DNA from 4 places in the Halopseudomonas sabulinigri genome. Region 1 is predicted to be linked to each of the others. Evidence: predicted binding sites of a transcription regulator. Region 1 holds the regulator's gene; each other region holds the start of a gene.
What was found. Region 1 encodes FliA, which starts transcription of late flagellar genes. Its sites were predicted from a motif close to CTAAAGTTTNNNNNNNNNNNGCCGNTAA; they were not measured.
Positions count from the first base shown of each region.

Region 2: the regulator FliA is predicted to act here: its motif matches at 2,466-2,493, upstream of BLU26_RS06625 (flagellin).
Region 3: the regulator FliA is predicted to act here: its motif matches at 912-939, upstream of BLU26_RS02280 (methyl-accepting chemotaxis protein).
Region 4: the regulator FliA is predicted to act here: its motif matches at 1,234-1,261, upstream of BLU26_RS06880 (methyl-accepting chemotaxis protein).

Region 1 is NZ_LT629763.1:1,357,814-1,365,599, reverse strand. It holds gene flhA (flagellar biosynthesis protein FlhA) at 131-2,257, shown strand; gene flhF (flagellar biosynthesis protein FlhF) at 2,331-3,698, shown strand; gene fleN (flagellar synthesis regulator FleN) at 3,731-4,558, shown strand; gene BLU26_RS06055 (RNA polymerase sigma factor FliA) at 4,558-5,292, shown strand; gene BLU26_RS06050 (chemotaxis response regulator CheY) at 5,513-5,890, shown strand; gene BLU26_RS06045 (protein phosphatase CheZ) at 5,912-6,706, shown strand; gene BLU26_RS06040 (chemotaxis protein CheA) at 6,881-7,786, shown strand, end outside.
Region 2 is NZ_LT629763.1:1,474,826-1,482,611, forward strand. It holds gene fliD (flagellar filament capping protein FliD) at 1-575, opposite strand, end outside; gene BLU26_RS06620 (flagellar protein FlaG) at 676-1,080, opposite strand; gene BLU26_RS06625 (flagellin) at 1,153-2,370, opposite strand; gene BLU26_RS06630 (glycosyltransferase) at 2,635-7,689, opposite strand.
Region 3 is NZ_LT629763.1:511,827-519,612, reverse strand. It holds gene BLU26_RS02285 (ATP-dependent DNA helicase) at 1-794, shown strand, start outside; gene BLU26_RS02280 (methyl-accepting chemotaxis protein) at 984-2,906, shown strand; gene yghU (glutathione-dependent disulfide-bond oxidoreductase) at 3,013-3,864, shown strand; gene BLU26_RS02270 (putative bifunctional diguanylate cyclase/phosphodiesterase) at 4,083-6,362, shown strand; gene BLU26_RS02265 (acetoacetate decarboxylase (ADC)) at 6,657-7,655, shown strand; gene BLU26_RS02260 (MerR family transcriptional regulator) at 7,730-7,786, shown strand, end outside.
Region 4 is NZ_LT629763.1:1,525,657-1,533,442, reverse strand. It holds gene BLU26_RS06890 (M48 family metallopeptidase) at 10-816, opposite strand; gene BLU26_RS06885 (entericidin A/B family lipoprotein) at 875-1,009, opposite strand; gene BLU26_RS06880 (methyl-accepting chemotaxis protein) at 1,317-3,452, shown strand; gene BLU26_RS06875 (SOS response-associated peptidase) at 3,437-4,087, opposite strand; gene BLU26_RS06870 (putative signal transducing protein) at 4,084-4,344, opposite strand; gene BLU26_RS06865 (CPXCG motif-containing cysteine-rich protein) at 4,347-4,541, opposite strand; gene BLU26_RS06860 (1-acyl-sn-glycerol-3-phosphate acyltransferase) at 4,656-5,804, shown strand; gene BLU26_RS06855 (hypothetical protein) at 5,827-6,105, opposite strand; gene BLU26_RS06850 (outer membrane lipoprotein) at 6,454-6,915, shown strand; gene BLU26_RS06845 (monovalent cation/H+ antiporter subunit A) at 7,161-7,786, shown strand, end outside.

The DNA.
Region 1 (7,786 bases):
TTGAGCTTTGTTGTGTAGCACTTCGACATCATCTGTGCGGAACAGTTCGCGGCGAGCTGGAACACTTCTTGCGTAGGCCTTTGCAAGCACGCAATTTGCGTCAAATTATTGATTAGGAATCTACCGGGCAATGGCTGTCGATCGCGCACAACTGATGGGTAATATGCGAACCAACCTGGCCGGGCTGCGGCACGGCAGCCTGGGCGTGCCGATTCTGTTGCTGGTCATGCTCGGCATGATGATGCTGCCGGTGCCGCCGTTCCTGCTGGACGTCCTCTTCACCTTCAATATTGCCCTGGCGCTGGTGGTGTTGCTGGTCTGCGCCTACGCCCTGCGGCCGCTCGATTTTGCTGTTTTCCCGACCATTTTGCTGGTGGCTACCTTGCTGCGCCTGGCGCTGAACGTGGCGTCCACGCGGGTCGTGTTGCTGTACGGTCACGAGGGTGGCGATGCCGCCGGTAAGGTGATTCAGGCCTTTGGTGAGGTGGTGATCGGCGGTAACTATGTGGTGGGTCTGGTGGTGTTTGCCATCCTGATGATCATCAACTTCGTGGTGGTAACCAAGGGTGCGGGGCGTATTTCCGAAGTGAGCGCTCGCTTTACCCTGGATGCCATGCCCGGTAAGCAGATGGCGATTGACGCTGACCTCAACTCCGGCCTGATCGATCAGGAGCAGGCCAAGACCCGGCGCTCGGAAGTGGCCCAGGAAGCGGACTTTTACGGCTCCATGGACGGTGCCAGCAAGTTCGTTCGTGGGGACGCCGTAGCAGGCCTGCTGATCCTGTTTATCAACGTGATCGGCGGTCTGGCAATCGGTATGGCCCAGCACGGCCTGCCGTTTGCCGAAGCGGGCAAGATCTATGTGCTGCTGACCATCGGTGACGGTCTGGTAGCACAAATACCTTCACTGCTGCTGTCTACCGCCGCCGCCATTATGGTGACGCGGGTCTCCACCTCTGAGGACATGGGCGCGCAGGTGCAACGGCAGATGTTCGCTTCGCCCAAGGCGCTGGCGATTGCCGCTGCGATCCTGATCATCATGGGCCTGATTCCGGGCATGCCGCACTTCGCCTTTATTGGCCTGGGCTTGCTGGCGGCCGGCGGCGCCTATGTGATCGCCAAGCGTCAGCAGGTCAAGGCCGATGAAGAGGCCGAAGTGGAGCGCAAACAGGCGCAGCCGCCAGCCGTGCAGGGTCCGGAAACCCGTGAGCTTGGCTGGGATGATGTCACCCCGGTCGACATGGTGGGGCTGGAGGTCGGCTACCGTTTGATTCCGCTGGTTGACCGCAATCAGGGAGGCCAGTTGCTGGCGCGGATCAAGGGCGTGCGCAAGAAGCTGTCGCAGGATCTGGGTTTTCTGATGCCCTCGGTACATATCCGCGACAACCTCGATCTTGCGCCCAATGCTTACCGACTGACGCTGATGGGTGTGGGCGTGGCCGAGGCGGAGGTATACCCGGACCGCGAGCTGGCGATCAACCCCGGCCAGGTGTTTGGCGAAATCAAGGGGCTGGCAGGCAAAGACCCGGCCTTCGGTCTGGATGCGGTGTGGATTGAGCCTTCGCAGAAGGATCAGGCGCAATCACTGGGTTACACGGTGGTCGACGCCAGTACCGTGGTCGCGACCCATATCAACCAGATCCTGCACAAGCACGCGCATGAGCTGATCGGTCACGAAGAAGTGCAGCAGCTGTTGCAGGTGCTGGCCAAGGCCTCACCCAAGCTGGCCGAGGAGCTGGTGCCGGGGCTGATTTCGCTGTCGAACCTGCTCAAGGTGTTGCAGGGGTTGCTGCAGGAGCAGGTGCCAGTGCGTGACATTCGGACCATTGCCGAGGCCATCGCCAACAGCTCAGGTAAGAGTCAAGATACTGGCGCTGTGATCGGCGCGGTGCGAGTGGCGTTGTCGCGCTCCATCGTGCAAAGCATTGTGGGGCTTGACTCCGAGCTGCCTGTGATCACCCTTGAGCCAAGGTTGGAACAGATGTTGCTACAGAGTCTTCAGAAGGCCGGGCAGGGTGCTGATGATGGCATGCTGCTGGAGCCGGGGATGGCGGAAAAACTGCAACGCTCTCTCTCTGAAGCGGTGCAGCGCCAGGAAGTACAGGGCAAGCCAGCGATACTGCTGGTAGCTGGGCCGATCCGCATGATGATGGCCAAGTTCGTCCGCTACGCCGCCCCCGGAGCCCACGTGCTGTCCTACCAAGAGATCCCGGACAGCAAACAGGTGACCATAGTCGCCACCGTCGGCCAGAACTGAACGCCTAGTGCGAATAGAGATTAACAGCCGCCTGGCGCCCTGCGCGGGGCACCGGTAACAGATGAGGTCAGCCATGAAAGTAAAACGTTTCTTTGCCGCCGATATGCGCCAGGCGATGAAGCTGGTGCGCGACGAGTTGGGTGCTGACGCCTCCATCATCGCCAACCGCCGCGTGGCGGGTGGTGTTGAGCTGACTGCCGCGTTGGACTACGTCGCGCCGCGCATCACGCCGCCGACGCCCGGTCTGGACCAGGAGCTGAAGAAAACCCAGGAACGTATCGTTGCCGCTCGCGCCGAGCTGGAAGTCGGCAAGATGGCCTCGCGCAACCAGCCGACCGTCAACCGTCAATTATTTGGTGACAGCATGCGTGCGGCCGCCGAGCAAGGCTCGCCCGTGGCGCGCGATCTGCTCGACCGTTTGGTGCAGGAGCCCAGTGAGGAGCCTGTAGCACGCAAGCCCGCGGTGGCCGCCAGTGCGGCGCCCGCCGCAGCGGAGCCGGCCGAGAGCTCCGGCTTGAGCGCGATGCGCGCCGAATTGGCGGGTTTGCGTGAAATGCTGGAGTCGCAGCTGGGCGGTATGGCCTGGGGCCAATTGAACCAACGGCAGCCCAAGCAGGCTGGCCTGTGGCGCCGTTTGACCCAGATCGGCCTGCCAGCGGAAACCTGTCAGGAGCTGCTGCGCCAGGTCGCCGATGTGCCGGATATTCGTCAGGCCTGGCGGCTGCTGCTGGCTCACCTGTCCCACCGCATTCCCACGCTGCGTGAAGAAGTGCTGGAACAGGGTGGCATCATTGCCCTGGTGGGCCCGACCGGGGCCGGTAAGACCACCACCCTGGGCAAGCTGGCCGCGCGTTACGTGCTCAAGCACGGCAGTCAGCACGTCGCGCTGGTGACCATGGATACCTACCGGATTGGCGCCCACGAGCAGCTGCGTACGCTGGGCCGTATCCTGGATGTGCCGGTGCGCGTGGTGGATGAACAGAACAGTCTTGAAGATGTTCTCGCTGATTTCTCCGGCAAGCGCCTGGTGCTGGTAGATACCGCGGGGCTGCAGGCCAACGATCCCTATCTGCGTGGCCAGTTGAGCGCACTGGCACAGCAGGGCCGCCAGGTTCGCAATCTGCTGGTACTCGCAGCGACCAGTCAGTACCGGGTAATGAAGGCGGCGTACCACAACTACAAGACCTGCGGTTTGAGTGGCTGTATCCTGACCAAGGTTGACGAAGCGGCGACCCTGGGTGAGTCATTAGGGCTGGCTATGGAGCAGGGTTTGCCGGTAGCCTATCTGGCAGATGGCCAGCGGATTCCGGACGATATCAACCGGGCCGTCGGTCACCAGCTGGTCAGCCGTGCGGTCAGCATGGCAGGTAATGAAGCGCCAGCCGATCAGGCGATGGCGGATGTGTTTGCCGGCATGATGCATGGCCAGCGGGCAAGCTAAGCAAAATCAATAATTCAAGGTAATCAACGTAGATGGGTAGCAATCATCCGGTTCAGGTTATCGCAGTCACTGGCGGCAAGGGTGGTATCGGCAAAACCAACGTGTCGGTCAACCTCAGTCTGGCGCTGGCAGACATGGGCCGTCGCGTCGTGCTGCTCGATGCCGACTTGGGGCTGGCCAACGTCGATGTGTTGCTGGGTCTCAAACCCAAGGCAACGTTGGCGGATGTGCTGGAAGGCAAATGTGACCTGCGCGATGTGATGCTCAATGGCCCGGGTGGTGTACGCGTGGTGCCCGCCGCGTCCGGCGCCGCCAGCATGGTCAGCCTGAATCATCAGCAACATGCCGGTTTGATCCAGGCCTTCAGCGAGGTCGGCGATAACATCGACGTGCTGATTGTCGACACCGCGGCGGGTATTGGCGACTCGGTGGTCAGCTTCGTGCGTGCTGCACAGGAGGCACTGATTGTCGTCTGCGACGAGCCAACCTCGATTACCGATGCCTACGCACTGATCAAGCTGCTCAACCGTGATCACGGCATGACCCGATTCCGCGTGTTGGCCAATATGGTCGGCACACCGCAGGAAGGTCGGCTGGTCTTTGCTAAACTCTCCAAAGTAACTGACCGGTTTCTCGACGTAGCGCTGCAATACGTCGGGGCCGTACCCTTTGACGAAGCGGTGCGCAAGTCCGTACAGAAGCAACGTGCAGTCTACGAAGCCTTTCCGCGCAGCAAGGCGGCTATGGCCATTCGGGCGATTGCACAGAAGGTGGATGCCTGGCCTTTACCGGCCAATCCACGCGGACATCTCGAGTTCTTCGTCGAACGTCTGGTACGGCCCACCGGGTCAGGCCTATGATTGCATCGGCTGGCGGATTGAGCATGTATACACGAGCACAAGTTTCTGCAGACAATCAGGATCGACTCGTTGAGCAATATGCTCCGCTGGTAAAACGTATTGCCTACCACCTGTTGGGTCGCCTGCCGGCTAGCGTACAGGTGGAAGATCTGATGCAGGCCGGCATGATCGGGTTGCTCGAAGCCTCGCGTAAATTTGATTTTGGCAAGGGCGCCAGCTTCGAAACCTATGCCGGGATTCGTATTCGTGGCGCCATGCTGGATGAAGTGCGCAAGGGTGACTGGGCGCCGCGATCGGTGCATCGCAACACCCGTATGGTCAGTGACGCAATGCGCTCGGTAGAGTCCCGTTTGGGGCGCGACGCTAAAGATCACGAAGTTGCGGCCGAATTGGATATGAGCCTTGAGGAATATTACGCGATCCTCAATGATACCGCCGGCAGCAAGCTGTTCAGTTTTGATGATTTGCTGGAGAGTGGCGCGCCGGCCGATGTACAGGGCGATTTTGAGCCCTTCGCCGGGCTGGAAGATGAGCGCTTCAGGGCGGCGCTGGCCGAGGCGATCAACGGCTTGCCCGAGCGTGAAAAGCTGCTGTTGTCGCTGTATTACGATGAAGAACTGAATCTCAAGGAGATTGGCGCTGTGCTGGGCGTCAGTGAGTCACGGGTCAGTCAATTGCACAGTCAATGTGCCGCACGTCTGCGCGCACGCTTGTCGAGTTGGCGAAATGATTGATTTTGTCGCCAACATCCGGACAATGCTCGGATCGCGCTGATGGTAGCACTGTGCCCGATCCTGTTTTGATGGTGGTAGCGAGGGTGTTGTGAACAGCAGTTTGCACGGCAGAGGGTTGTTCAGAACGTCTTTATACGGCTAGTTTGGCCATTGCAATGGGTTTTCGGGGTGCAGGCCTGCACTTTCCCTGGTTTGTACGGAGGTCGACTTGGACAAGAATATGAAAATTCTCATCGTTGATGATTTTTCGACGATGAGGCGCATTATCAAGAACCTGTTGCGCGACCTGGGTTTTACCAACACGGCTGAAGCCGATGATGGCAATACCGCGTTGCCGATGCTGCAAAGCGGTAATTTCGACTTTCTGGTGACCGACTGGAACATGCCGGGCATGAGCGGCATCGATTTGCTGCGTGCGGTGCGTGCCGATGACCGCCTCAAGCACCTGCCGGTACTCATGGTCACCGCTGAGGCCAAACGCGACCAGATCATTGAAGCCGCGCAGGCAGGCGTCAACGGCTACGTCGTCAAGCCATTTACCGCTCAAGCCTTGAAAGAGAAAATCGAAAAGATTTTTGAGCGAGTACAAGCAAAATAACAACCAACCGGGGTACAGGTTATGGCGTTAAGTAAGGATCCCGGCCAGGCGACTGCTCAGGAATTTGAACATTCCCTCAAGGACAATGCGCGCCAACTGGTCGACCACCTGGAGCAAGGCGACTTTGCCGAAGCTCTGCTGGTGATCCACGCAATCAATCAAGCCCGAGATCGCGGTCTCTATCACGAGGTCGGGCAACTGACCCGCGCGTTGCATAACGCTATCGTCAATTTTCAGCTCGACACCTCCCACGCGCTCGAAGACGACAGCGAGACCTCCAAGATTTCCGATGCGTCCGACCGCCTTGACTATGTGGTGCAGCTGACCGACAAGGCCGCCAATCGCACCATGGATCTGGTGGAAAGCAGTGCGCCAAAAATCTCTGAACTGGGTGGCGAGGCGGCGGCGCTGCGCGCCGATTGGCAGCGACTGCAACGTCGTGAAATGGCCGCAGACGAGTTTCGTGATCTGTACAAGCGTATGGGCGACTTTCTCGAAAAGGCCGAGAACACCAGTAACGACGTGTCTGGCCACCTCAACGATATCCTCATGGCGCAGGACTATCAGGATCTGACCGGCCAGGTGATCAAGCGTGTCATTACCCTGGTTCACGATGTCGAGGAAAGCCTGCTCAATCTGGTGCGCATGGCAGGTCAGGTGGATCGGATTACCGGCATAAACCACCCTGAAACCGTCAGTGAGGCAAAAAAACCTTCGTCCAGGGGTGAAGGTCCACAGATTCATGCCGATAAAAGAGAAGACGTGGTTTCCGGTCAGGATGAAGTCGACGACCTTCTGTCCAGTCTGGGCTTCTGACTCCTGCCAAGATGCACCGCCACAGCGTTGTGGCGGCAAGAGCCAGGCAGCACAGGAAGTAGTCAGGTTTACGGGTTCCGGAATAACGTCTAATAACAACGGACTGCACACAGGCAGCAGTATCAGTGGCCGCGCATAGCCGTTTACGTCAACACGCCCGAGGGGAGTGGGTGCATGAGTTTCGATGCGGATGAAGAGATTCTCCAGGACTTTCTGGTCGAGGCAGGTGAAATTCTCGAGCAGTTGTCCGAGCAGTTGGTCGAACTGGAGAACCGTCCCGATGACATGGATCTGCTCAACGCCATTTTTCGCGGTTTCCATACCGTCAAAGGTGGCGCTGGATTCCTGCAGCTTGATGCGCTGGTCGCCTGTTGCCACATTGCCGAGAACGTATTCGATATTTTGCGCAAAGGTGAGCGTCCGGTAACGTCCGACCTGATGGACGTGGTTCTGCAAGCGCTGGACGCGGTCAACACCATGTTTGATCAGGTGCGCAACCAGCAGGAGCCTACGCCCGCAGACCCTGCCTTACTCGACGCCCTGGCCGCCCTGGCGCAGCCAGGTGGTGCAGAACCCGCCGCCCCCGAAGCGGCCGCGCCGGTGGTCGAACCCGAGCCCGTTCCCCCTACTGCCACACTGGATGCCATCGCCAGCGGCGATGGCGATATTACCGATGATGAGTTCGAACAGCTGCTGGACGCGCTGCACGGTGACGCCGCGCCTGCCGCAGCTGCGACGGCCCCTGCATCAGCACCGGCACCCACGCCGGCTGCCACCTCGGGCGACGACATCACCGACGATGAATTTGAAGCCCTGCTCGACGAGCTGCACGGCAGTGGTCAGGCCCCGGTCAGTGCGGCTCCCGCGCCAGCGGCGACTGCCGCCGCCGACGATATCTCCGACGATGAATTCGAAGCCCTGCTGGACGAGCTACATGGCAAGGGCAGTGCGCCCGGTCTGAAGGACGGCGCGTCGACTGAAGCGGCTGAACCAGCCGCGGCTGCCGGTTCCGTCGAAGCCGACAAGATCACCGACGACGAATTTGAAGCGCTGCTGGATCAGTTGCACGGTAAAGGCGCG
Region 2 (7,786 bases), 120 kb from region 1:
CTGACACTGATGTCGTTTCCTGTACCGGCTTTGGTAGAGCCCAGCACCAGACGAGAGCCGCCAGCACCGCTGGGATCCGTCACAATAGTGGCGCTGATGCCGCTATCCTTACCCGCGGCGTTGATCGCATCGCGAATACCAGAGAGGCTACTGTTGGCGTCGGTAATATCAATATCCAGCGTCGTGTCGCCCGCTGTAATGGTCATGGTTCCCGTGCCAACGGCATCGGTCGCATTATCTTGACCGCGCAGCGCTACCTTACTGGTCTGGGCCAGATTGAACACCTGCACATCATAATTGCCAGTCGCCGCCGTACTGTCAGCGGTTACACTGAAGTTGGTCGCACTGCCAGAGGTAGCAGTGCGCTTCTGATATATCTCGGTGCTATTGAGCTTGTCCAATACCGACTGGAAGGTGGAGAGAGCGCTGCGAAAAGTACCAAGCCCGGTAAATTTGGCCGTTGTCGCGCTTTCCAGACGAGTTAACTGGGCTGCTTTGGGGGCGCCGTCGGCGTTAACCAGAGCGCTGACGATATTACTGATGTCAAGACCAGAGCCAATGCCTGTGATAGCCATATACTGTACCTCGCGACCGTTTTTTGACGGAGCGCCTACCGAAGAGAGTGTCCCGGTCTATCAGGCAAGTAGCGTGCCAGTAAAACCGGCGGGCAGAAAATCAGGCCTCTGCCTCAAACAGCACGCTACGGATTTCCGACAGATTCTCGGCTAACCGAAGCGCTTCTTCCGAGGGGATCTGGCGGATTACATCGCCACTGGTTGCCTCGGTTACATTAATCACCACCCGGCCGCTATCATCATCAAGGTTGAAATTGATGTCTCGGCGAACCGACTGAACAAAATTCTGAATATCAGAAACCGCTGCCTGCAGCTGATCACGCTCAACTTCAGCGCTTTGCTCTACCGCTTCACGTGTTTGAACTGCCACCGGAGCTGGTTCCGATTTCGCCTGTGCAGCTTCCATCTGCCTTACTGCCTGGCCTTTGCCGGCACCCGCTTCCACCGCAACAGCGCTGGACGCAGAGCGGGTTACTTCAAACGGTTTAATAACACCCATATCCATGGTGCTTACCTCGCAACGGACAACGCGGAGGGAAGGTTACCCTTCCCCCCGCATATTACCCCTGATCCAGACTTAGCCCAAGAGGCTAAGTACGGCCTGAGGCAGCTGGTTGGCCTGGGCCAGGATCGCAGTACCTGCCTGTTGCAGGATCTGGTTCTTGGTCAGGTTTGCAGTTTCAGCCGCGTAGTCAGTGTCCTGAATCCGGCCGCGAGCGGCAGAGGCGTTTTCAGCCACGTTCTGCAGGTTGCTGATGGTCGAATCAAAGCGGTTCTGAGCAGCACCCAGAGAAGCACGCTGACTGTCGATCGACTCCAAAGCCGCGTCGATGATATAGACCGCTTTCTGAGCGCCTTCGGCAGTGCTGATGTCGATGTCGCGAACTTCAGCATCGGTTGCAGCAACAGAAGCCAGAGTAACCGCAGTACCGCCAGCCTCTGCCGCAGTTTGTGCTGCAGCTGCTGTAGCGCCGGAAGCGAAGGCGATCGACAGCTCACCATCGTTAGTACCCAGATCAGCATTGGTGACAACGTTGATTGAGCCATCATCAGCGATGAACGCACCCACACCGATGTTCGCATCGTTAATCGCGGTAGCCAGATTTTGAACCTGCTCAGTCACAGTGGCGCCGGAAGCAAAATCAGAGCTAATGGTAAACACACGATCGGTGCCGTCTGCACTACCGGCAGCGATAGTGAAAGACACTGCCATGGAGCCCGAAGCTGCAGCAGTAGCGCCCGCTACGTCCGAAGTCGCAATGCTGCCGCTGCTGATCGAATCGCTACGCAGGGACTTGGTGCTGGTCTCGTCAAGCTTCAAGCTGATTGCTTCGTTAGCAGCACTGCCCACCTGGAAGGTTTCAGTACCGAAACTACCGTCAAACAACTTCTTGCCACCGAAGGCAGTAGTGTTGGAGATACGGTCGAGTTCCTTCTTGAGTTCGGTAACTTCCGAGTTCAGAGCGTCACGCTCGGAATCACCGTTGGAGCCGTTGGCAGCCTGCAGTGACAGATCGCGCATACGCTGCAGAATGGTAGTGGACTCCTGCAGAGCGCCTTCAGCGGTCTGTGCAATGGAGATACCGTTGTTGGCGTTCTTGGTAGCCACGCCCAGACCGTTGATCTGACTGGTCAGACGGTTGGAAATCTGCAGGCCAGCCGCGTCATCTTTTGCGCTGTTGATCTGAGAACCCGAAGACAGGCGCTCCAGAGAAGTGGCCAGCGAGTTGGATGAAGAACCCAGGTTACGCTGGGCGTTCAGAGAAGCTACGTTTGTGTTGACTGTAAGGGCCATGGTATTGCCTCCAAAGGACCTGAAAATGTTTGCCTGAGCTTGCGACTCGTGGGCCGGACCTGCCCAGGCACCCATTGAGTTCGCATTCAGTTACTGTATCGACGCTTTGCCAGAAAGCTTTAGGATGAATTTCACATATTTTTCTTGCTAATTTCATCGCTTCGGCTAAGGCACCGCTGGCAAACACGCCAGCCATGACTCTTTATCGACCAGCTACACTATTCCTTTAGCGCTTTAGTTGCCGTTCATCGCCTTAATCACGGGCTAGGGCAGCCATGCCTCACGCCAACGTTCAAGCCCTTCACCGTCAAGCATCCAGGCAGTTTTCACCGCTTGGTGCAAATCACGCCCCTGTGCGGCAGAGGCTGCAGGCTCTGCCAAGTGCGCACGTACCGCATCCATCCAGTCACGATAACGATTTTTGACCCGCGTTACGGGCAGCGTGCCCGCGTAACAGCGCACATCGGAACAGATGACTGGATAAGAGCAGGCACCGTACTCCAGCAAACGCAGATTACTTTTGCACTCGTTGAACAGATGCTCCTCAACCGGGGCGAGCGCCAAATCCAGATTGAGCGAAGCCAGTTTCCGAGGATATTTTTCAATGCTCACCCCCTCATGAAACTCGTGTACGTAAGGACGAAGCTTTTCCGGACACATGCCCAAAAAAACCCATTCGACTTCATCGGCGAGATCTTTCACCAGATCAAAAATCAGCTCAAGATCCCCGGTATGACTGGCACCCCCTGCCCACCCTACTCTCGGCTTGGTCGATGCATTGCGAACTGAAGGCGGCAGGTTGCCCCACCAACGCGGATCAAGCCGGTTATGTACCACCTGAATGTCGTCATGAAAGCCAGTAAATGCCTCAGCCAGGGCATCTGTGGAGACGACAAAGCGATCAACAAACGACAACCCGCGCTTCAATGATTTGACGATATCTTTGGGCATCGCATTACGGTGTGCATTTTTCATTGGCAAGTTGGGCAGATAGTCATCCAGCTCATAGACTTTAAAAGCACTGGAGAAAGCCTTCATACGACGCATGGCTTCCAGCCGGTCATCACCTATCTGCCGCTGTAGCACCACGACATCCGGCGCATAGCGTTCAAGATCAGTAACATGCATCAAGCCTTGGGATAGAGCTCCGTCCACTAGCCCTGCACTGAGCAGCGCGTTAAATGGTTGAATAACGCGATAGTGACCACAACCGAACAAATCGGCCGGATGGGCCAGCACTACCGGCTGAGGACGCCACACTTCGAGAGGACGCCAGGAAATCTGCGGCGCCGCCAGTTTGAAACCGCCAGGCTTAGCCAGCGAGAAATTGGGATTGTAAGCAGGATCGCGTGCCAGCCGCGCCAGCCAACGTGCGTATAACTTATCCTCCGTATCCACCGTCATACTTGGCTTGGGCGTACTGTGAAGCAGGGTCGCCCTGGGAGTCCAAACAATAATGTAGCCGCTATCGGTGACACGCAGGCACAGGTCCAAGGCTGCTCCTTCGTCGGCAAAGGCACCCGCGTCCAGACCACCAAGGTCAATGTAAAGCGACTTTCTTATCAACAGGCATTTGCCGGAAACAGCGCTAACGTTTCGATCAACCTGGAGTCGCTGCATATAGCCGGGCGCTCCCAGCGGCTCGCCAAGAAAAACTTCGCCTGCGGGGCCCTCAAGACCCAGAACCTGCCCGGCATGGGTAATCTTGCCCTCGGCATTAACGGTGCATAGACCCACAACGCCGACCTCGGGTCGCTGCGCGTGATTCATCAGCTCATCCAACCAGCTGTCGTTGATTACCGCCACATCGGGGCCTAGCAAAAATAAATAGTCACCGCTTGCGTTGAGCGCAGCCTGGTTATTCGCATCGCTTTGGCTTAAACGCTCCGCCGAGCGCAATACCTTGACCAAAGCAGTGTCCATTTGCTCCAGCGCGGCCAGCCAGTCAAGCGTCGCACCCTCGCGGCTAGCGTTATCGATCAGCAAAATCTCGTAGCGCCCGTATGCTGTGTTCTCGAGCACACTCATGACACAACGTTGCGCGGCAGCCAGCTCATCGCTGACCAGTATCACAATGGACACCAGCGGAGTCTCTGCATGACCGTAGTCAATCTGATACTGACCGGGAAGGACGCTTTTTACCGACGCCTGCGGGTAACCTCTGGCCGCCAGATGCGTTTTGATGACTGAGCGCTCTAGCTCGGAATCGCGTAGCACCAACGCCTGACTCAACACCAAGGGCTCTGGAACATGACCCAATCCGGTCAAGCCATGTTGATTTACCAACCGCAGTATCAGGTCGAGCTCCATAGCCTCGCCGGTCTGCGCGTCAAAACCACCAAGGCTCAACAGATTCTCGCGATTAAATAACCAATGCTGGGACATCCCCTGCGGGAAGCTCAACAGATAATCGAGATTGAAGTCGGGGCGCAGCGCCAATCCATAATCGGCGTCATCTTGACGGTATAAGCCATCAGCGTAGATAGCTCGACAATCAGGGTTAGCCTGCAGCTCAAGCGACACCATTTGCAAACCGCTGGAAGCAAACTCATCACCCGCCCTGCACAGCATGACCCAGTCAGCAGAAGCTGAGGCAAGCGTATTGTTTAGCTCATCTATCCAAGTGTGCTTATCAACCTGCCGCCACTGCCCATCATGTCCCACCGGCGGCGCCGCAACACTGAACACCAGCGATGAGACATTGGGCACCTCCAGCTCGAGCTGAAAGGAGTTAAGGCTTTGAGTCACGGCTGAAAGGTCGCCATCAAGGTCAATAATGACGGCCATCAGCTGACCTGCTGATGCCTCTTGCTGCTGGGTATAGTCCCTCACGAGACGCTGCTGAATTGGTGTCAACTTGCGCGCAGCAAGCCACGTTCGCACGGGTCTGGGATCGCCCTTGGCGACAACACCCAGAGAACGCAGCTGGTTTGAGCGTCCTTCGCGGACCCGCTTGCTGCCAAGATCCGAATGGCGGCGGTAGATTTCCTGGTAAAGCTCGGCGTAGTTTTTAGAAGCCTGATCGGATCTGCGTTCTGCACTCTCGTCAGCCGCGCGCATTCTGACTTCAACAGTGGTGCGCGGCAGATGCACGAAATCTGAGCGTGCCGCCAAGCGCAAAAGGAAATCCCAGTCTTCTAGGCCGGACAATGCTTCATCAAAATCACCGACCTCCATAGCAAGCCTTCTTGAGCAGGCAAAAGTGTTGACCGGAATGTAGTTGTCGACAAAAAACTGTTCTTTTGAGTAGGCAACGTGATCGTAGCGATGATCTCTGGCCAACTCGATACGGGCGCCCTGTTCCAGCTTCTCGGTAATGAACACCGCGTCGGAGTACACAATGGCGTCAGGATGGCTTTCAAGGGCGGTAGCAAGCGACTGTAGGTGGTCCGGCAGGAAGATGTCATCATCGTCCAGAAAAGCAAGATAGCGACCTTTCGCCAGCCGCAACGCCGCATTACGAGCGGCAGCCGGACCTTTATTGGCACCCTGACGCAGGTAGGTCAGAGGGAAATCAAAACCATCAAGTAACGATTCGACAGGCTCGCCGTGATCATTGACCAGAATGACCTCAAAGTCGTGCAGCGTTTGTGCAGCGATACTGCGCAATGCATCCAGCAGCATGGCTGGGCGATTGAAGGTTGTGAGGACGATGGAAAACAGAGCCTGCTCATCAAGATCAGCCAACGCCTCAAGATTTTGACACAGCTCATCAACTCGCAATCCTAGAGACGAAGATTGTTCACTTGGATACAACCTGAGGCGCCGGCGCAGATGCGCAGCCACCGCGAGCTCAAAACCCCGCAACTTACTCTCCGCGCCACGCTCGAAAACCCCTTCGACCAAGCGTATATGGTCAGCAAGCGGGGCATTGGAAGAGTAGAACTCGGTCGAGAGCTGCGCGGAGTGGGTTCGATAGGTGACCCCTGGCTCACTTAGAAAAATGAAATCGGGGTGCTTCTCGGCCACCTGCACCATCGAAAGCCAGTCACCCGCGCCATTAAGCCTGGGGTCTCTGCGCCAAACCTGCAGAAAGGGCTCTCGCTGGATCAGCGTAGCAGAAGGCGGAATGTAGCTGTCGTAAATCAACAGATCCGCGACCTCGTTGCGGCCACCAATATAGTCCTGCTTCTTGTATCCCGGATGCCTGGGCACAGTGAGCCCACGTCCCTGCTCATTGACCCAGCGGATCGAGGTATAACCAACAACTACATGCGGATTTTCCAGCATGCGTGGCATCAGGCTAGAAAGGTAGCCAGGATTGTAATAATCGTCTGCCATCAGGAGCGACAAGTAACGCCCCTGCGCAATCTGGATTCCGTTAAGTACGTTGTAGCTGGGACCTACATTGCGTGCATTCCTGAAATAACGCACACGAGGCTCTTTCGCAAACGAGCGCAGAACCTTAGGAGTGTTGTCGGTAGAGGCGTTATCGAGAACCAGGACCTCGATATCTGCATAGCACTGATCCAATACCGACGAGATGGTTTGGTTCAGAAACCGACCATAGTTGTAGGCAGGAATGATGACACTGAGCAGCGGCCGGGTGTCGCGAACTGCAGCGGCATCACCCGCGATGGCAGCCGTTAGCGCGGTAACCCAGCAATCACTTGAGTAGGGATAGCTGGTCTTGTTGTTCAAGAACGCGTGCAGCGCCTCAGCAGCTGCCTGGACGCGGGTGTTGCAGTAATCCTGCAGTGTTGGCTGACCATTAAATTCATGCGCATCAATGTAGCTACCCTGCGGGATCCACTCGGGAACCGGCCAGGTGCCAAGGTGCACCGGAACGCGACCAGCTGCCAGGCAGTCGCACCATTGCTGCGGGAGCAAGCCCGGCAGTTCAGGCACCTCATCGCAGAGTAACCATTCCTGCAGGGCGGCTGGCGATGCGGGCAGGCTGAGCGGCTGGTTCAGCGAAACCAGTTGGCCATCGGTAAATGGCTCGCCGAGAGGCAGAAAGATACGTGAGAACGACGCTTCATGCTCGGGGGCCAAGCGTGCCTGACTACCCCGCAGCAATAGGTACTGCCGAAGCTGCGAGTCTAGGCCGTTCAGAGGTTGTCCGGGTTCATCGTTCAGCACCAGCAACAACGCGTCATGATCAATATTGTCGCTGTGCAATATCGGCTCGAAGATCAACCCATTGGCGTCGGCGTAAGCTTTGAGCTGGTGCCAAGGCAGTTGGCGCATGAGGTCACGCCAGAATACGTCACTGAGAACGAAGGGCCGACCCGGGTCATCACGTGTAATGCCTGCGATCCCGACTCGCCATGGCTTGCCTAAGCACCGGCCTCCAGCCATCAAATCACGCTCGATCATGCCCACCCTCCTTCTCTAAACCCCTGGAAAGGCATCCCTGCAAGTGACGTCGCCACGAGCCGAATGCCTTCAACCAAATACGCATCCACACCATTCA
Region 3 (7,786 bases), 850 kb from region 1:
CCCTCTCGACCCTGTGCCTGCGCAACATGGTGCCGGCGCCCTTTCTCAAGCAGCGCTTTGCCAGTGCCCACAGCACCACGCTGTTTTCCGCCACCCTGAGTCCCGCGCAGTATTACGCAGACTTACTCGGCCTGCCGGAGCAGAGCCGCTGGCTGGAGGTTGATTCGCCGTTCAAACCCACGCAGTTGCGCGTCTCGGTGATTCGTAACCTCTCCACCCGGTACCAGCATCGTACCGCCAGCCTGCAGCCCATCGCAGACCTGATCGCGCAGCAGTTTGCCCAGCAGCCGGGTAACTATCTGGCCTTCTTCAGCAGTTACGCCTACCTGCAGCAGGCGCTGGAGCGTTTTCAGCAGAGCTACCCCGCTATCCCCGTCTGGGCTCAGTCGCGCAGCATGAACGAGGGTGAGCGCAGCGCCTTTCTCGCGCGCTTCACCGAGCAGGGCCAGGGCATCGGGTTTGCTGTGCTCGGCGGCGCCTTTGGTGAAGGGATCGACCTGCCGGGCAGTCGATTGATAGGCGCCTTCATTGCCACCCTTGGTCTGCCGCAGATCAATCCGGTCAATGAAGAAATGAAGGAACGCCTGCAAACCATGTTTGCCGATCAGGGTGGCAACGGCTACGACTACGCCTACCTCTACCCCGGGCTACAGAAAGTAGTACAGGCTGCCGGGCGGGTGATTCGCACCACCCAGGACAACGGCGTGGTCTACCTGCTGGATGATCGCTTCGGGCAGCGCAGCGTACGCGCCCTGCTACCCACCTGGTGGGAGGTTGGCAGCGAGCGGGTGTGATCCACCATAGAGCGGAGCGCTCAATCACCGCAGGTATCCCAGCAACAACCTTAAGCCGCCGCTCTCGACCGGCGCGCACCGGAACGGGCGAAAGTCACTACCGCCCTGAGGTTTTCACTAAACCTCGCTCCGCTTCAGCCGATAGCAAGGCAAGGTCGTGCCATGTCGGCATTCAGGAGAGCTCCCCCAATGACCCTGCAAAAGAAGTTTGTCGCCACGTTGGCCGCCCTGTTAGTTGTTTTCATTCTGGTCGGCGTGGTTATCAGCTCCGTTACCCAAACCCGATTGATCCATGCCCGCGCCACCACTGAGTCGGCGGGTTTGCGCAACGAGGTGCTGCGCTTGTTGGGCGTCACGGACGCGATCATGAGCGAGCGTGTTCGCAACAGCATGGCGTTACTGATCGAGCGTGGCACTGCCTTGGGAGAGGCTTCATTGGGCAGCAGCGTGCAGGTGGGCGGGGCCAGTGCGGCGCAATTGCAACTGGGCTACCAACCGCAAGCGAACGATTTTGCCCTGGTGGATGGTTTGACCCAGGTCATGGGCGGCACCGCCACGCTGTTCTCCCGCCAGGGCGATAACTTCATCCGCGTGTCTACCAACGTCATGCGCGAGGGGCAGCGCGCCATCGGCACACAATTGGCGCCAGACGGCGCGGCGATCAAGGCGATACTCGCCGGGCAGGCATTTTATGGTCAGGTCGATATTCTCGGGCAGCCTTACCTGACCGGTTACGAGCCGATCAAGGACGCCAGCGGCCGGGTGCTGGGCATCTGGTATGTGGGCTATTCCGCCAACCTCACTTCGCTGGCCGAGGCGATTGCCGATGCGCGTATTCTGGAAGACGGCTTTGTTGCCCTGCGCGACCCCACCGGCAAGATTCGCATGCACTCCTCGCATCTGTCCGACGAGCAGATTGCCGACGCCCTGGCCGATACCGAAGGCCAGTGGCACATTGAAACAGCGCCGTTCGCGCCCTGGGGCTACGACATTGTGCTGGGCTATTCAAATGCGGAAGTGAGCGCCCTCATCATCAAGAACTCGCTGGCGGTCGCCGCGCTGATCACCCTGGCCGGCGTCATTCTGGCGATTGGTATCAGCCTGCTGATGAAGTTCATCGTCAGCCGACCGCTGAATGCCACCATCGCTGCGATCGAGGATATCGCCGACGGCAAGGGCGATCTCACCGTGCGTTTCAATGCACAAGGCCGCGATGAGTTTGCCATCCTCGCCGGTGCCTTCGACCGTCTGCTCGACCGCATCCAGCACACCATCCGTGAGGCGCTGGAATCGTCCGGCACCATTCTCAAGCAGGCCGATGAGTTGGCGCGTATTGCCGAGCAATCCGCTAGCTCGGTGAGTGTGCAGAACCGTGAGACCGAGATGGTGGCCACGGCCATGCATGAAATGAGTCTTACTGCGCAGAGTGTCGCGCAGAGCGCCGCCGCCGGGGAAACCGCCGCCAACCAGGCCAGCCGTGAAGCCGAAGAAGGCCGCGGCACCATGAACAGCACGGTCAGCAGCATTCAGCAACAGGCCAGTGAGATTACCGCGTCCATGCAGGTGATTGATGAACTGGCCTCGGCTTCCAACGACATCGGCAAGGTGCTGGAAGTCATCGTTGGTATTGCCGAGCAAACCAACCTGCTGGCCTTGAACGCCGCCATTGAAGCAGCGCGCGCGGGCGAACAGGGTCGCGGCTTTGCGGTGGTCGCGGATGAGGTGCGCTCACTCGCCCAGCGCACTCAGGCGTCCACCCAACAGATTCACAGCATGATCGACCGGGTGCAGACCGGTGTGAGCCGCTCCTCCAGCATGATGGAAAGCAACCGCGCCCTCGCAACCCGTAATGCTGAAGTCGCCGAGGCCGCCGGCAAGGCGTTCAGTGATGTAATGAATGCGGTCACGCGTATCAACCAGGTAAATACTGAAATTGCCAGCGCCGCCGAAGAGCAGAGCCACGTGTCGGAAGAGATCAACCGCAACGTAGTGCGCATCAGTGATGAGGCACTGAAGAACAGTGAACAGGTGGAGCAAACCCGCATTGCCAGTCAGAACCTGACGCAACTGGCGGAGAAGCTCCGTGCGCTGCTGGCCTATTACAAGGTCTGATCCATGCCGCGAGGTGGGGTAGCCGACTCCATGCTAGGATTTCGGCTACCTGTATCGGGCCTGTGATCCACTCGGGCTCGCCATTCACTGTTCGGGACCACGCAATATGAGCAACGACAAGCAGTACGAACCGCCCAAAGTCTGGACCTGGGACGCCGAAAGCGGTGGCAAATTTGCCAATATCAATCGCCCGATCGCCGGCCCAACGCATGACAAGGCCCTGCCAGTCGGCCAGCATCCGTTTCAGCTGTATTCGCTGGCCACGCCCAACGGCGTAAAAGCGACCATCATGTTTGAAGAATTGCTGGAGCTGGGTTTTCGCGATGCCGAGTACGACGCCTGGCTGATACGCATCAACGAAGGTGATCAGTTCTCCAGCGGTTTTGTTGCCGCCAATCCCAATTCCAAAATCCCGGCGCTGATGGATCACAGCACCAATCCGCCCACCCGCGTGTTCGAGTCTGCCTCGATACTGCTGTACCTGGCAGAGAAGTTTGGCGTATTGCTGCCAACAGCGCATGCCGAGCGCACCGAGGCGATGAACTGGCTGTTCTGGCAAATGGGCTCGGCGCCCTATCTGGGCGGCGGTTTTGGCCACTTCTATGCCTACGCGCCGGAGAAGTTTGAGTACCCCATCAATCGGTTTGCCATGGAAGTAAAACGGCAGCTTGATGTACTCAACCGCCATCTGGCCGAGCACGAATATATGGCCGGCAGCCAATACAGTATTGCCGATATCGCCATCTACCCCTGGTACGGCCTGCTCGCAGAAGGCGCGCTGTACAGTGCCGGCGAGTTTCTCTCCGTTCAGGAGTATCAGCACGTGCAGCGTTGGGCAGCAGCCATCGCCCAACGCCCGGCCGTGAAGCGCGGCCGCATGGTCAACCGGGTCTGGGGGGAGGAGTCGGAACAACTCGCTGAACGCCATGCGGCCAGTGATTTCCGGGCTGACGCCTAGGCTGCACCCTGTCGGCGCTGCTCGGCGGCGTCGATGGGTTTACACCACCCATGCAAGCTGGCCTGTGCCCCCATTTTTTATTCCAGGTGATGGCCTTCTGCTAGAGTTAGCAAGGTAGACACGCTTATTACCGGCCAGTCGAGTATGCGTAGTTGAAAGACCGTAGAGCAAAAGACCGTAGAGCAGAGGTTCGCCAGCTTTTCGCCGATGTATCGACGATGTATTCGTCTGACGATACCGATGTGGCACGCCTGCGGGGCACCCAGCTCAATTCGGTGGTGAGCGTGTCACTCCCCATGATGCTCGCCAACGTCGGCAGTGGTAGCTGCGTGCTCCTTGCCTTTGCTCCCCATTTTCCCACCGGCCTGTTGCTGTGGCTTGGGCTACTCTCTCTGGTTTGCGCATTCTCTGCCCTGGGTTGGTACAGGGCACGCAAGCGCCCTATTGTGCGCGCCTCATCCGCGTCCGCGCACAAGGCTACCTTGCACGCCGCCATTTTGGCGCTCATGTGGGCCTGGATGGTACTGACCTGGTTTCCCGATGCCTCGCGCGGCCAACAGCTGGCGATAGCCACCATAGTGACCGGTATGATCGGCGCCGGCAGTTTTGTGCTCAGCCCTTTGCCCTACGCCAGCATCAGTTACACGCTTATCTACTCCTTTGCCGCCATAGGGGCACTCTGGCTGTCCGGGCAGACGGCGTACCTTGGCGTCGCCATTCTGGTACTGCTGTATTCACCCATGGTGTTGATCGGCTCCCTATTCGCCTGGCGTCAGTCCACCGACCTGATTGCCGCCAAAGCCCGGTCCGAGCGGCAAGAGCAAGAGATGACGGTGCTACTGCAGGACTTTGAACACAACGCCGGCGATGCGCTCTGGGAAACCGCAGTGGATGGCAAGCTCAACCACGTCTCACCGCGGCTGACTGACGTGCTGCTGCTGCGCGACGGCGAAAACAGCGCCTACAGCTTTCATCAACTGCTCGCCATGCGTTGTCCCGATAATCTGGCACAACTGGAAATGCTGCTTGGCGAAGGATCAGCCTTTCGCGACGTGCACCTCACCATGCTTTCAGCCGAGGGCGATAAAAATCTGGTGATGACCGGCAAGTGCCTGTACTCGGCAGAAGGCATGTTTGTAGGCTGGCGCGGCGTGTTGACCGATGTGACCGACAAGGTCAAAAGCGAACAAAAGCTTCGCGAGCTGGCGCATACCGATTCGCTCACCTCGCTGGCCAACCGCTTTTACCTGCGTGAAGCCCTGAGCGAAGCGATAGAGCAACACAAACCTCTCGCGTTGCTCTGCATCGACCTCGACCGATTCAAGGTAGTTAACGACAACTACGGCCACAGCGTGGGCGACGCACTGCTTATAGTCGTTGCCAAACGGCTAGGTGCTTGTGCGGGGGAGCATGCATTGATAGCGCGTCTGGGCGGCGACGAATTTGCCATCGCCTTATGGGGCCATGATGTAGAAGCCGCTGCCCGCAAGCTGGCTCAGCAGGTAGTACAGAGCGTGGCTGAGCCCATCGCGCTGGCAGAGCGCCAGTTCCGCATTGGCGCCAGCGTTGGCTTCACGTTGCGTAGTGAAACTCACTGCAGCCTGGATGACCTGCTGGTGCAGGCGGACATCGCGATGTACGCAGCCAAGGAGGCCGGGCGCGGCCGCTGGAGATCCTACTCACACGAGCTCGGCGATGCTAACCGCCGGCGGCTGAGCATCGAACAAGGCCTGCGCAGCGCCATCGACAACGGCGAGATCAGTCTGCATTGGCAGCCCAAGCTGGATCTGCAAAGCGGGAAAATCACCGGGGCAGAGGCGCTGATGCGTTGGCACCATCCTGAGCTGGGGGCTATCAGCCCGATGGAGTTCATTCCAATCGCAGAGCAGTGCGGCCTGATCGACAGCCTCGATATCTGGGCGCTAACCGAAGCCTGCCGAGCTGGCACCAAGGAGCTGGCGGGCCTGACAATTGCGGTCAACGTGTCAGCCTCTCAACTACAGTTTGGCGAGTATCTGCATCACCTCAAACAGGTCCTGCGCAGCTCTGGTATTGCGCCGGAGAAGCTTGAGCTGGAATTGACCGAATCGGTGCTGATCGAGGATGCCGACAAGGCCATGACCGTTCTCAACGACATACGCAGCACCGGCGTACGCCTGGCGCTCGACGACTTCGGTACCGGTTATTCTTCATTGTCCTACTTGCGACGGTTTCCGTTCGACACGCTGAAAATTGATCGCTCGTTCGTGACCGAACTACTGACCAAGCAGGACGCCAGAGCCATTGTGCGAATGATTGCCGATCTGGCCAAGGAACTTGGCAAACGGACCGTCTGCGAAGGTGTTGAAAGCGACGAGCAACTGCAACTGGTACGGGCCGCCGGTTGCCACGAGATTCAGGGTTATCTGATTTCCCCACCCTGCCCGCTGGCAGCATTTCCATACGAATTGGATGCACAGTTGCGTGCGCGTCTGCTAGCCGCTGCCGGCACACCCTGACCGCTGCGTCCGACGCCTTACGCGCACTAAAAGCCCCCTGCAGCGCCTTTCAAGAGCGTCAACAACCAGGGTTGGCCTCCCTCCTTGCGGACCGCTCAACGCAGTCTTGCCAGCGCGCAGCAGCAGATCAATTCTGGCTGCGCCATCGCCCAGACACCGGCAACCATTCACCAGCGGTAAAAAAGCCGTTGACCTTCAACATCACTTCAACCTTACCGTCCGCCTACACCTTACTCGGTGCACTCAGTGCGCCGGTAAACGGTGGCCAACCCATGAAGGCGGAGATACCACAGCATGACCACCCTGAAGACATTCGCGCTCGCAGCGAGCCTGAGCATCGGCCTCGCCACCTTGCCCGCAGTGGCTGAAACTACAACACAGACAAAAACAGCCATTGCCATGATTGCAGGGCACGAAGTACCCCTCGTCGCGGGCGGGCTGTACGATCGCTTCCACTCCAATCCACCGCTGAGCGTTATCGCTAACGAAGACCCGACACTGGATCTCAGCTGGTTCCAGACGCTCGAGAAAACCCGTGTCGATATCGGCTTTGAGTCTTACTCGCCTAACTTCTACTACCGCAACAGCCGGGTGACCCTGGTGTTCACTGCCGACATCGATCGCCTGACCGAGCTGATGCCAGCTAAGGTATTGGAGCAGGTGCAGCCGCTGCAGATTTGGCCAGGCCGCGGGCTGATTGCGCTCACAGCCTACGCCTATCACTACTGCGACAACGACAGCTACAACGAGATTGCGCTGTCGATCGTCACCAACAAACCGGGCAGTGCCAACATGGGGCCATTCAGCCTGATTGGCCAGTCGATGGACAGCGACATGTGGGGCTATGTGCTCAAGCTGCCGGTGGATACCGAAGTGGCACGCGTGCGCGGCGTCGTTGGTTACAACCTGCCCAAGTGGCTTACCCGGATCGACTACCGCGAATCAGCTGACGATCTGACCTTCGATGTTTACGACAGCGAAAGCGGCAAGCTGGACTTCAGCATCCAGGCGAACCGCCTCGATGACTTAGCTACCGAACCGGCACTGGCGACCACCAGCTTTACCAACCTCGATCACGACGGCAATCTGGCCTGGGGCCACGCCGTGTCACGGCAGTTGCTCTCGGCCTCATCCTCTGACCCAGACGATGTAAAGCTGACGCTGGGCGATGGCAGCTTTTCAGCGTTCATTCGCGCGCTGGATCCGGGCCGCATGATCAAGTACGACTATGTGCCTGAATTCCAGAGCGCACTGTACGCACCGGAACTCTTGAGCACCCTGCTCGACCAGTAATATCGTGACCTGCTCTGGCTGGCAAATGCCAGCCAGAGAGCGCTACAGTGACAGCAGTCACCAGGAGGACCCTAATGAAGATTGGCGAACTCGCAGAACAGACCGGCCTGGCGCCGTCGCGCATTCGTTTC
Region 4 (7,786 bases), 170 kb from region 1:
GGCAAGGGTTTACTTGTTAGCTTGGTAGAGCGCCTCAACCCGGGGCGCGGCAGCGCGCAGGGCATCGATGCGGCCGGAGGAGGAGGGGTGCGTGCTCATGAAAGCCGGTGGCTCACCCTGCGAAGCGCTGGACATTTTCTGCCACAGGGAGACCGCAGCGTCGGGGTTGTAACCCGCGCGGGCCGCCAGTTCCAGGCCGATCAGATCGGCCTCGCTCTCATTCGAGCGGCTGTTGGGCAGGGTCAGCCCATACTGTACTGCCATTTCGGCAGCCTGCTGGCTGCCGGCGCCCAGACCCAGCAGGGCGCCTGCCAGTTGCGTGCCCATCTGTGTCGCATAGGCGCGGGATATGGCTTCGCGGCCATGCTCGCGCAGGGCGTGGGCGATTTCGTGGCCCATGATCTGGGCAATCTCATCGTCGGTCAGGTTGAGTTTGTCGATGATGCCGGAGTAGAACAGGATCTTGCCGCCGGGGGCGCAGCTGGCGTTGAGCTGGTCATCCTTGATCAGGTTGACCTCCCAATCCCACTGCGCAGCATCGGGGCGGAAATAAGTGGCTTGCGCGGTCAGGTCGTCGGCGATCTTGCGCAGACGGCGCACGGTGGCCGCGTTGGTGTTCAGCACGCCGGCCTTTTTGGCCTCGGCGAGGGTTTCGTCATACGACTGGGCGGCCATCTGGTTGACTTCTTCACTGGATAAACCGCTCATCATATACTGGGTGCGGTCTACCCCCACATTGCCACCCTGGGTGGTCTGTACGCTCTGGCAGCCGGCCAGCGCGATGACCGGGACACACAGCAGAAAACGCAATCGCATGGTTCTATTTTCCTTGAATAACTGGGCGTGGCGTTTGACCGCCACGCCATTGTGGTGCTTATCGATCGGCAGAGTCTTCAATACCATCGCCAACCTTTTGCACATCCTTGCCAAAGCCTTCAACGGTATTGCAGCCCGAGAGCACAGCGATACCGAACAGGGTTGCTACAAGCATCATCAGCGTTTTTTTCATTATGTGTTTCTCCAGATTGATTGAACGCAATACACACCCGCACCGGTAAATCTAGCAGAGCCTGGGGCGCTGCCCAGTTCGCGACTGTTTCGGCGGCGAACCGGGTTAACGGGCGCGGTGCATAAAATGCGGTAGTTCAGCACACGGAAACACGGCTAGTATGGTATGGCCATCACCGGTTTCAGGCAATTCGACAGCGCCAAAGCGCCAAAGTCCTCACAGGATTGAAGTTTTTTTGCCTTGCGCCGATATAACAACAAGAACATGTACGCGCCGCCCTAGTCTGGCCGCTAAGCCGAGGTAATCAATGAAATTCAAGTCGATTCAGCTATCCATCGCAGTTCTGGCTGGAGCTTGTCTGTTCATCGCAGTGGGGGTTATGACGCTGTTTTCCGTCTACTCCTCCGAGCGCAGCCAACAACACGTGCAAGCGCGTAGTCAGGAATTGCTGGAAGGGGTGGTCAAGGAGCGTTTGCTGTCGATCGCCAACGCTGAGCGCGCGCGCATTCGCCGCCATCTGGAATTCCCGCTTGCCGTTGCCTCGCAATTGGCCAACCTCAACCAGATGATTGGCGAGATCCAGCCTGATGGCATGCCCGCGCTGATGATGGGGCGCGAGGAAATGACCCGCGTGATTGAAATGACCCTCAAGGAAAACCCGGACCTGCTGGGAGCCTACGTCGGCTGGGAGCCCAACTCGCTGGATGACCTGGACAACTTTTTTGAAGGCGTTGAAGGTGGCGGCTACGATGGCACTGGCCGTTACATGCCCTGGTGGTACCGTAACGCGGACGGCTCACTCACGCTGGACTCGCTGTCTGATATGGAAGATGAAACCCTCCTCGAGACCGGTGTGCGCGCGGGCGAATATTACCTCTGCCCCAAGGAAAGCCTGCGGCCCTGCGTGACCGATCCAGCGCCTTATGAAGTGGGCGATAAAACCATCCTGCTGTCCTCCTTCACGGTGCCTATCATCAGTGAGGGTAACTTTGTGGGTGTGGCCGGGGCCGACCTTTCGATGGATTTTCTGCAGGGCATGCTGCATGAGAGCGACAACGAGCTCTATGCGGGCCAGGGCCAGCAGGCGCTGATCAGTGAGCGTGGCCGTCTGGTGGCGTACACCGGCAGTGACGCCAAGCCGGGTGATCGTGCCGACAGCGTACTCGATGCGAACGATCTGGCTAACCTGGCGCGCCTGCAGGACGAGCCCATTTACGACATCGACGAAGCTGGCGGACATATTGAGCTGGCCATGCCAATCACTATCGGCGGCAGCAACGTGCGCTGGTCGCTGCTGATTATTCTGCCGCTGGATGCCGTGATGGCAGATCTGGTAGCGCTGGATGCCGAGCTGGATGCCCAGCGCACCAGCTCGGCAATTATGCTGGCGGTTGTCGGCTTCCTGGTGGCCCTGGTCGGGCTGGTGGTGATGGTCTTCGTGGCCTACGGCCTGGCCAAACCGGCACGCCAGTTGGTGGCGATGCTGGACGATATCGCCAAGGGCGACGGGGACCTGACCAAACGGCTGAAAGTGGAGCGCGCCGACGAGCTTGGCGCGATTGCCAAGGGTTTCAACGCCTTCCTCGACAAGTTGCAGGGCATGATCAAAGAGGTTGTGGGGTCGGTCCAGCAGGTAACGGATGCCTCCGAGCATACCGCCGATATCGCTATCCGCACCAACGACGGCGTGCAGCGCCAGCTCAGCGAGATCGATCTGGTGGCCACCGCGGTGACCGAAATGACCGCAACGGCGCAGGATGTTGCGCGCAACGCTTCGCAGGCGGCCAGTGCGGCGCACAATGCTGATGGCTCGGCGAACCACGGACGGGAGGTGGTGCAAGCGACCTCGGCGACCATTCAAAGTCTGTCAGAGGATATTCAGCGCGCGGTAGACAGCGTGCAGTCGCTGGCGCGGGACAGTGAAAACATCACCGGGATTCTCGATACCATCCGCGGTATTGCCGAGCAGACCAACCTGCTGGCGCTGAACGCGGCTATCGAGGCGGCGCGCGCGGGTGAACAGGGGCGCGGCTTTGCCGTCGTGGCGGACGAGGTGCGCAACCTGGCGCAGAAGACCCAGTCGTCGACGGCTGAGATCCAGACCATGATCGAGCAGTTGCAGAACGGCACCCGCGAAACGGTCAAGGTGATGGAGCAGAGCCGCGCGCGTACCGATCAGAGCGTGCTGCAGGCCGAAGAGGCGGATGCCGCCTTGACCTCTATCACTCAGGCGGTCTCGGTGATCAACGACATGAACAATCAGATCGCCAGTGCCGCGGAGCAACAAAGCGCTGTGGCGGAAGACATCAACCGCAATGTGACCACTATTGATACTGTCGCCAAGTCGGTCGCTGCGGGTGCCGAGGAAGCCTCTCAGGCCAGTGCTTCACTGACCAAGTTGGCCGAGCATCAGCGCCGCCTGATCAATCAGTTCAAGGTCTGAACCGGGCCGTGGGGGTTGCAGCAATGCGGCCCCTTGGTCAGCGGGCTGCTGACGGCACTGGCCACGGGATGCATCATCTCGACCTGCGCCTCGGCGTTCATTAGCAGCGGCTGCAGGGCGGTAACGGCGGTTGCCTCTGCCAGCCAGATGGCTTGCTCGCCGCTGTTCAGCGCGACCGGCATACGCTCGGCCAGCTTGGCCGGCAAGCCCTTGGCCGGCGCGGTGATGAGTGCGCAACTGTCCCAGTACTGACCGTCATCCAGCTGATAACGCTCCCACAGCCCGGCCAGTGCCAGGCCGCTTTCGCGGCGCCGCAGATACCAGGGGTGCTTGCGCGTGCCGTTGCTTTTCCACAGGTAATAGCCATTGACCGGAAGCAGACAGCGGCGTTGCGCCAGTGCCTGTTTGAACATGGGTTTTTCATGCAGGAACTCGGCGCGTGCGTTGAAACTGGCGCGGCTAAAATCGGTCAGCCAAGCGGGTGTCAGATTCCATAGTACCGGCACGCATTCCAGACGCGCCGCCTGTTTGCGCAATATCAGAACGCGCGCGCCGGGTGGCAGATTCCAGTCGGGTTGCCAATCGCCGGGAGTACTGGCGTGCGGCGGGGTGAACTGGGCAAGACGTCCGGTCATGAAGGGCGAGAGTCCGGGTCAGGCTGCTCGCCGGCTGCCTCTAGCGGGCTGGCTGCCAGGTAGTCGTTGATTAGCTGGCTGCCGCGCGGAGCGTCTTCATCGCTGAGCCACAGGGCAATCAGGTCGTGCGCTGGCAGGTCGCCAACAGCGCCTTGCAGGTACTGGCCGCTGATATGGCAGTCGATGTGATGGTCGGCCAGCATGCGCTGCAACAGTGTGGCCTCGGTGAGATCGAGGGGGCGATAGATACACTGCATGCTCAGTCCTGCTCGCGGCGCAGATCAACGTGGTATTCGTCTGCCTGCGGATCAATCCACAGACTCACATGGATGGGCTGACAGCACACCTGGCAATCTTCGATGTAAGCCTGCGTGCCGCTGGCGATGTCCAGTAGTAGGACGATGGCTTCGCCGCAATGCGGGCAGGCGAGGGTAGCTTCTTCGAGGGCCTGCAAGGGATAACTCCGCTGTAGCGAGTGTGACGCCCAGTGTAGCCCTATCGTCAATTTGGCGAAACCGCTGTGCGCGTCGCATAATGCGCGGCCTGAGCTTACGACATTGAGGATTACATGGGCGAGTTTGATGCTATTCGGCCGTATGACGATGCTGAAGTGCCAACGGTAATGGCACGATTACTGGCCGACCGCGATCTGATGCGGATGCTGACGTCCTATCGTTTTCCGCGCCTGTCACGCTGGTTCCCCGGCCCGTTGCAGGCGGCGGTGCAGTGCGGTCTGCGCCGTGAGGCGCGGGGTATCGCCTGCGTGGACACGCTGCAGCACAAGCTGGAGCCCTATCTTGATCGTCTGATTGAAAGTAGCACTCTACAGGTGACCTACAGCGGCCTGGAAAATCTGCAGAAGGGGCAGTCTCACCTGTTTCTGGCCAACCACCGCGACATCGTGATGGATCCGGCGTTCGTCAACTATGCGCTTTACCACGCGGGCCATCCGACGCCGCGCATGGCAATTGGCGACAATTTGCTGCAACGTCCCTTCGTTGCCGACCTGATGCGGCTGAACAAGTGCTTCATCGTCCATCGCTCGTTGACCGGGCGCCGTGAGAAGCTGCAGGCATATCAGACCATGTCGGCTTATATCAGCCACTCGTTGCGGCAAAATGAGTCGATCTGGATCGCCCAGGCTGAAGGACGCGCGAAGGATGGTCTGGATGAAACCGATCCGGCGATCATCAAGATGTTCTGCATGAGTCGAAAGGGTGAGGACTTTGCCGAAGTGATTCGCTCACTGCGCATCGTACCTGTCTCCATTGCCTACGAATGGGACCCCTGCGATGGCATGAAGGCCCGTGAACTTGAGCAGAAGGCCCGTCTGGGTGAGTACCGCAAGGAAGCCGGTGAGGATGATCGTTCCATCGCCATGGGGCTGACTGGTTACAAGGGACGGGTGCATGTGGCGTTTGGTCAGCCATTGCAGGAGGACTATGCCGATGCCAAGGTGGTGGCGCGAGCGGTAGATCAGCAGATACTTACCCAATACCGTTTGTATCCCAGCAATTATCTGGCGCTGGAACAACAGGGTGAGCTGCCGGTAGCGGTGGCGGATTGGCGCAGCTCGTTCACCGCCGCCGAGGTCGCCGCCGAGGAGCGCCGCTTTGCCGAACGTCTGGCCGCGGTGTCACCCGCGCAACAGCCGTATTGGCTGTTGCAATATGCCAACCCGGTGCGCAGTCGCTTGCGGGTGCTGGAGGCAACCTGAGGCGGCATTTGCCGCCGACCCGTTATATCTGGGTGCTGATTACACTGAGCAGCAGTGCCAGACTGAGGCTCAGCGCGCCAACGCTATAGAACAGGCGGTTGCTGCGCATTGTCGCGCGATCGTTGGCGTTCAGCTGCGGCGCCTGCGCAGCAGTAGCCAGGCGCTGGGCTGCCAACAGACCGCGCAGCTGGGTAGCCAGCCAAAGCCAGCTGCCGGTAACGGCAAAAAACAGCGCCAGTGCGTTAATCACCAGCGCCGGATGCGCAAGGTAATACAGCCATGCTGCCTGCAAGGGAGACATGGGCGGTCCTCCGAACAACGGAATCGGTAACCAGCGGTACAGGATGGCCAGCCAGCGATTAACCGGTGCGCCGCTTCCGGTCCTGTCTGTACCTGTCTATTCTTGTGATTATGGAGGGTTACGACGAAACACAAATGGGATGATGTGGTGGGCGGCATCCGCCATTCCACCGGTTCATAAGCAGGCGCGATTTTAGGCCAATTGGCGATTGAATTCGACCAGTGAGGCCGCCTTCCCGATCAATGGTGGTGCCGCCCTCTGGTGCGCCTTGCCACCTATACGGCAAGCTGCGCAGCCTGGTGAGCACAACCCAGCATGACTATTACACCCACTTTGAGGTTTACAGATATGAACAAGCAACTGATGACAACTCTGCTGATGAGCGCTGTGCTGGTGCTGTCCGGCTGTGCGTCATCGCTGACCGGCGATACCTACAGCCGTGAAGATGCGCGCGCCCCGCAGATCGTGCGCATGGGCACTGTGGAGTCCGTTCGGCCGGTCAAGATCGAAGGCACCAAGACGGTGGTTGGACCTGCTGCCGGTGCTGCGATTGGCGGTGTTGCGGGTAACAGTGTGGGCGGCGGCAGTGGACGCGCGATCGCCACTATCGTTGGCGCCTTGGCCGGTGGTTTGGCCGGCGCGGCGGCGGAAGAGGGGGTTACGCGTACTCAGGGGGTGGAAATCACCGTCACCGAGGACTCCGGCCAGACCCGCGCCTACGTGCAGGAAGCACAGGAAGGCGTCAATTTTGCCGCGGGTGACCGGGTGCGGGTGATGACCGTAAACGGCGAGTCGCGGGTAGTTAAGTAAGCTGCAGCCTGCGTAACCCGACCCTGCCCTGGCCGGGTTACGCATTTTGTAACGCAATGCGTGAATGCCAGGCGTCGCGCACCCGGTCACTGCCTCTATAATGAGCGCCCTGACTGGCGCGCGGCGACCGGCAGGTGCCTGCCGTGCTAGGCTGATGAGTCACACGAGGCCGCTCGGGCTGGTAGCGCACGGAGAGCGGAATCACCGGTAATAGCCTTCTTGGCCATTGATGGAGTTAGTCCTGCATGACCTTGGCGCTTATCGTCATCCTTCCCCTGTTGGGCAGCTTGCTGCCATTGCTGTTCAATAATCACGGTCGTTCATTGTGCGCCACCATGACCATGCTGGCCCCGGTCATTGGCATGGTGTTGCTCTGGCAACAGGCGTCGGCGGTGTTCGCCGGTGAAACACTGGTGCAGACCTGGCGTTGGCTCGACCTGCTGGGGCTGCACATCAGTTTTCGCCTCGACGGCCTGAGTTTCCTGTTTGCACTGATGATCCTCGGCATCGGTCTGCTGGTCATTCTCTACGCCCGCTATTACCTGGCGAAGAAAGACCCCATGGGCCGTTTCTTTGCGTATCTGCTGCTGTTCATGTCGGCCATGCTGGGCGTGGTGCTGTCGGAAAACCTGCTGCTGATGATGTTCTTCTGGGAGATGACCAGTCTGTCATCTTTCCTGCTGATCGGTTACTGGTCGCATTCCACAGATGCCCGCAAGGGTGCGCGCATGGCGCTGGCGGTTACCGGCGCGGGTGGCCTGGCGCTGCTGGCCGGTGTGTTGCTGATTGGCCAGGTGGTGGGCAGCTATCAACTGAGCGATGTATTTGCCGCTGGCAACCTGCTGCGCGAGCACGCGCTTTACCCGGTAAT